DNA from 2 places in the Peribacillus sp. GL_122 genome. Region 2 is predicted to be linked to the other one. Evidence: riboswitches for the same ligand, from Rfam matches in the RefSeq annotation. Region 2 holds a riboswitch; the other holds the start of a gene.
The links. Region 2 has a riboswitch for S-adenosylmethionine ahead of AC3ISB_RS02475 (sugar ABC transporter substrate-binding protein). Riboswitches for the same ligand answer to the same signal wherever they lie in the genome.
Positions count from the first base shown of each region.

Region 1: another riboswitch for S-adenosylmethionine. It lies ahead of AC3ISB_RS16070 (bifunctional homocysteine S-methyltransferase/methylenetetrahydrofolate reductase); the one in region 2 lies ahead of AC3ISB_RS02475 (sugar ABC transporter substrate-binding protein).

Region 1 is NZ_CM174415.1:3,343,735-3,346,890, reverse strand. Features, by position in the region: gene AC3ISB_RS16075 (MOSC domain-containing protein) at 124-774, shown strand; SAM riboswitch class I at 885-983, shown strand; gene AC3ISB_RS16070 (bifunctional homocysteine S-methyltransferase/methylenetetrahydrofolate reductase) at 1,087-2,934, shown strand; gene metH (methionine synthase) at 2,927-3,156, shown strand, end outside.
Region 2 is NZ_CM174415.1:505,629-508,784, forward strand. Features, by position in the region: gene AC3ISB_RS02470 (GTPase domain-containing protein) at 1-1,662, shown strand, start outside; SAM riboswitch class I at 1,758-1,863, shown strand; gene AC3ISB_RS02475 (sugar ABC transporter substrate-binding protein) at 1,980-3,092, shown strand; gene AC3ISB_RS02480 (sugar ABC transporter ATP-binding protein) at 3,150-3,156, shown strand, end outside.

The DNA of each region.
Region 1 (3,156 bases), 2.8 Mb from region 2:
TTTAACGGCTCATGTGGCTTTTGCATTGTCATATTCTTATAAAAAACTACAGAATAAAATGGATTTTTAGTATAATTTATACATACAGGATGATATACATTAAATATGAATGGAAGATGCAAAATGCAAAATGGAAAAATTAGAGCACTTCATGCCGGGAAGCCGAAGCATGAAATTTTTTCGAATATCGATATCTTTTCAGCAATGGATAAACAAGCAAAGGATAATGTGACAGTGACTAAATCAGGTATAATTGGTGATGGGGTAGGTAATGTAAAGTTCCATGGAGGTCCTGATCGCGCTTTGTGCTTTTACCCCTTTGAGCATTATTCATTATGGAATGAAAAATTCTCTAAAAAGCTGGAAATCCCTGCATTCGGTGAAAATTTAACCATAGCGGGGATGAGGGAAGAATCAACGTATATCGGCGATATTTATCAAATAGGAGAAGTGATTGTTCAAATTAACCAAGGGAGGATACCTTGTTCGACCATTTCCCACTTCAATCAAGAACCTAAGTTTTTGGAACTCGTGCTGAAAACGAGTTTCACTGGTTATTTTGCAAGAGTACTTCAAGAAGGAACGATAACTAAACAAAACGAGATTGTGCTGATAGATCGTTTGCAAGAAAAAATTTCAGTTCATTATGCAGCAGAGGTAATTCTTCATAAACGAGATGGGCTGGAAGGCGCAAAGGCTTTACTTACACTAGACTCGTTAGCGGAAGACTGGAAACAAAGGATCTTGATGAGGGTTCAAGCTGTAAAAGATTGAATGATTTTTGCAAAAGTGAAAAAAATGTCGATCAGGTATTGAAATTGACAGATTATTAATGTAAATTAAATATAATCAAATTTTGAAATCTTGTGAAAATTATATAATGGATCTTATCGAGAGAGGTGGAGGGACTGGCCCGAAGAAACCTCAGCAACCAGCTTAGGCAAAGGTGCTAAATCCAGCAAGCAGAGCTTGATAGATGAGGAGAATGTTTCAAAAAACCTTCTTCTTTGAGAAGGTTTTTTTCCTTTTCTCTCATACTCATAGAATACGACAAAAACAGGATTGTTTTTGAGAGAGGGTGTAATGATGAATTTTCGTAAAGACGTGAAAGAAAGAATACTGGTTGGGGAAGGGGCAATGGGGACCTTATTGTATTCAAATGGCATCGATCAATGTTATGAGGAATTAAACTGCACGAACCCAGATCAAATAGAGTCCATCCACCGTGCCTATCTGGAAGCTGGTGCAGATATCCTTCAATCGAATACATATGGAGCCAATTTCAACAAATTGAAACGGTATGGACTTGAAGATGAAGTAAGCAGAATCAATCGCCAGGGAGTCATTCTTGCTAAAAAAGCGGCAAAAGGAAAGGCATACGTCTTCGGTACCATAGGGGCACAGCGGAGCATCAGGAAATCGGATTTAAGTATTGAAGAGATAAAACGGGGTTTTCGTGAACAGCTATACAGTCTTTTGATGGAAAACCCTGATGGGATTCTCTTGGAAACATTTTATGACCTGGAAGAACTGGAAACTGTCCTGCAAATCGTTAAAAATGAAACTGGACTGCCGATCATCGCAAATGTTTCGATGCATGAACTGGGAAATCTTCAAAATGGAATCCATTTAAATGAAGCCTTTCAAAAACTCGAGCAATTGGGTGCCGATGTTGTTGGCGTGAATTGCCGTCTCGGTCCACATCATATGATTCGGGCCTTGGAAGAAGTGAGTTTGCCAAAGCAAGCATCAATTGCCATATACCCAAATGCCAGCCTCCCGGATTATGTGGATGGAAGGCTCGTCTATAAAGCTGTGCCGGAATATTTCGGTTCAAGTGCCCTAGAACTTCGTGAGCAGGGTGCTGCGATCATAGGAGGGTGCTGTGGAACGACTCCGCTGCATATTCAAGCTGTAAAGAATGCGATTGGAAGTTTGGCTCCTGTGAAAGAGAAATTTACGAAATCCCGTGAAATAGAAATAATTGAAGTGAATGATAGAGAATTGGAACGTCCCCTGTTCGAAAAGGCCAAAACAGAAAGGACGATTCTAGTTGAACTTGATCCACCGAAAAAGTTAGGTATAGAGAGCTTCATGACTGGTGCCGAGGTTTTGAAAAAAGCAGGGGTCGATTCCATTACATTAGCGGATAATTCGCTTGCCTCACCAAGGATATCGAATGATGCACTGGCTAATTTACTGAAGAACCAATTGAATATAGAGCCGATGGTGCATATAACATGCCGTGATCGAAATTTGATTGGCCTGCAGTCACATTTAATGGGTCTGCAGACGGTGGGGCTGAACGAAATATTGATCATCACCGGAGACCCTTCAAAAATTGGGGATTTCCCGGGGGCCACTTCGGTTTATGATTTATCTTCCTTTGACCTAATAAGTATGGTCAAACAATTTAATGAAGGTCTTTCCTATTCCGGTCAAAGTTTGGGCCAAAGGGCAAATTTCAAAATTGCGGCAGCGTTTAATCCCAATGTGAAATATCTGGATAAAGCCGTACTGAGAATGGAAAAGAAGATTGCCTGCGGTGCCCAATCCTTCTTGACACAGCCAATCTATTCCGTGGAGCAAATCGAAGAAGTATATGAAGCCACAAAACATTTAGAAACCCCGATTTTCATCGGTATCATGCCCTTGACAAGCACCCGGAACGCCGAATTCATCCATAATGAGATCCCAGGCATCAAATTGCCTGATAATGTTAGAAGGGCCATGGCGTTAGCAGGGGATGACCCTGTAAAGTCAAGGATTGAAGGAGTGAATATTGCGCGAGAGCTAGTGGACGCGGCAAGGGAAAAATTCAAGGGCATATATTTAATCACTCCGTTCCTTCGCTATGAAATGACGGCGGAACTTACGAAATATATTAGAAAAGTCGATAGTAAACATACATCAGAGGTGGCAGTACATGAATAAAAAAGCGATTCAAGATCAGTTAAATTCTAAGATTCTCCTTCTTGACGGGGCGATGGGAACAATGCTTCAAGCGGAGAATTTGACAGTCGAGGATTTTGGCGGGGAACAATTCGAGGGCTGCAATGAATATTTATCACTGACGCAACCGGAAATCATTCAATCCATCCATGAAAAATATTTGGCAGCAGGTGCAGATATCATTGAAACAAATACCTTCGGAGC
Region 2 (3,156 bases):
AAGCTTAAATGGATGGTCGAGGGGCTTAAGGATACCGAAAACTTCAATCTTCTTCTTGTAGGAAGTACAGGAAATGGCAAGACATCCTTCATTCAGTCAATTGTTGGCGAGAGCATTGCCGCTGAAGATCATTCGTCATTAGTCAGTGTCAAAGACGGGGATGATTTGGAAATCCTTGAAATTACCGATACAGATAGAAAGGTTGTCATGGAGCTAACTGAATTGGATGAAACACGCCGCCAGCGCGGGACTATTGTTGATGTGACAATCATAAGTGACTACCTAAGAAATAATGGTCTGCGATTATTGGATACACCGGGGTTCAATGGGGAAAAAAGCGTGGAATCAGATTTCCAAGGCTATTTACATGGCAGTGATGGACTGATGTTCGTTCTTGACGCCCGGGCGCCTTTCACCGGCAGTGAACGGGATCTGTTATTGGAAATTCAAATGATGGCTCCGAAACTGCCGATTCATTTCTTGTTAAATAAAATGGATACGATATACAGTGATCAGGTGGCAGTCCGGATGGAAGACGAAACATGGGATAAAGTGAATGCATATTTCCCGAATGCGAAAGTATTCGCTTTCTCCAAACTGTATGATAGCAAGCAGCAATTGAAGGACCTTTCAGCCTTCCTTCAATCGAATTATCAAGAGGATAATTGGAAGGAAAGAAGATCTGAAAAAATCCTTGCATTCATTCGTAAAACTTTATCTTATCTGTTAGAAAAACGGGCAGCCAATGAGCGGAAATGCGAGCATTCCATCTCTTGGAATGAACAGATGGAAGTCAAACTGAATGGGGCGGTCAATCAACTGGCTGATTTGGAAAAAGAAAAAAGTGAAAATATCATAAGGTCGTATCGTCTGCTTAAGGATGAAGTGAAAAATCAGCTTTCTTCTAAAATTCCTGAATTATTGAGGGATTGCTCTAAATCATTAACGGAAAGCAGTGATTTCAGTCAGGTCCATGTACAGTTAAACCAAGAAATGAATGAGCGGATTCAAAACTTCATTTCTGATAAGATCATGCCTCAATATTACCGTTCTCTTCAAGACTGGATTGCCAGTTCCCAAATGGAGTTCTCACAAAGCCAGCAGTTTATGGATGAGATGAGTGCCGGATTCAATGAATTATACAAAGAAGAACGGATTACGCTTGCAGGTGACTTCAGGGTATTGGATGACTGGCGCCGTGATGCCGATCGGATGACAAGCAGTATCCGCATCGAAAACGTTAATATCCTTTTGCGCAGGACTCCATCACAATTGCTGCTTAAAGGAGCAGGGAAGCTGTTTGGGGCGATACCGCAAAATAAAGCCAATATGTACAATCGTTATAAGAAATATCTGGAAAGTGAAGATTACCTGGATGTTGCGGAAATGATCACGGAACGTTTCCTTACCCAATTTGGATTGTTTGAAAAATCTTTGGATCGGGACATCGCACTTTTCTATCGCAGTTCATTTGCCTTACTTCAAAAAACGATTGAACAAACGCAGACCGAGATAAAAGACTTCCAGGCTGCATTGGAGCATATGAAAGAAAATCCGGAAGTTTACCGTGACCCGATCACTTTGTTCGAAGTGAAATTAAGGCAGTTGGAGAGGCTTGAAAAAATCGAGAAAAAGCGTCTAGCCCAGCTTCAAAGAAAATAAAAAATAACGGGGAACATTTCAAATATTCAAAAATCTATTGACTTTACGACTATATCCCTATAAAGTGATAATTACGAAAACGTAACACAATATATCTCTTATCAAGAGTGGCGGAGGGACTGGCCCTAAGATGCCCAGCAACCGTTCCATTAGGAATTGGTGCTAAATCCTGCAAAACAGAAATGTTTTGACAGATAAGAGAGGGACAAGTCTGCAAAACAGCCGATTAAACCTCTCTATATTAGAGAGGTTTTTATTTTGGGATTTACACCGACTTAACTGATAAGACTAATTAGAAAACATGGAGGGAAAACAAGATGAGAAGGTCTATTAAAGGGATATTTATTTCAGCCATCGCTTCGGCTTTGCTTTTAACGGGTTGCTCTACTGGGCAGAGTTCCACAGAATCGAAGAAAGAAGAAAAAGTATCATTTGAAAATGTACCGGAAAGATTTGCAGATGGGGATGGAGCCAAGATCAAAGTGATCCGTAAAATTGGCGGTGATGATCATACGGCCCAATACCTGGCGGGGGCGAAGGAAGAAGGAGAAGCACTCGGTTTCCAAGTGGATACATATACAGCCAATGGTGATACGGCTAAATTTCATGATGCGATAGCGCAGGCATTGGAGGAAGATTACGACGGCTATATCATTTCCCATGGTGATGATGCAGCAACTGTGAATGACGTTCAAAAGTTGGTTGATTCAGGTAAAAGCGTTGTCACGTTCGATTCAATAAGCGATCTATCTAAAATAGATGGTGTGACATTAACTTCACAGGATGATGAAGCGTTGGCAACACTGGCTTTTGATAAACTGATAAAAGAGCAGAAAGGTGAAGCGGCAATTGCATATCTTTGGGTGGATGGTTTCCCACCAATGGTAAGAAGAAATGCAGTCTATCAGGAAAAACTAAAAGAAAATCCTGGGATTAAAGAAGTCGAAAGATTCGGAGTGGCATCTGCCGATACTTCGGTTCAGACACAAAATGCTGTAGCCGCAATGCTGAATAAATACCCTAAAGGTAAATTGGATGCCATTTTCGCAACATGGGATGCCTTTGCCATCGGTGCAGCCCGGGCGATTAAAGAAGCGGGCCGAGATGAAGTGAAGATATATGGAATTGATGTATCTAACGCAGATCTCCAGGAAATCCAATCGGCAGATAGCTCATGGTCCTACACGGCAGCAGTCGATCCCAAGTTGATCGGTGCAGTTAATATGAGGATATTGGCTAAAAAATTGGCGGGCGAAGATACGCCGCAAACCTATGACTTAGAGGCTTCACTTATTTCACAAAAGCAAGTCCAAGCTTCAAAAGAAGCGGTAAACATGGCAAATCTGTCTGGTATTGTCGATGGATGGGGTGAATCTACGGAATTTGAAGAAGATTGGATGAAAGTTTTGAAGGATCATTATAAAAAGTAAAAAGAGACACTCTCTTTCAAGTAGAAGGGAGTGTCTGTTCAATAAGGGGGAATGGACATGGGCA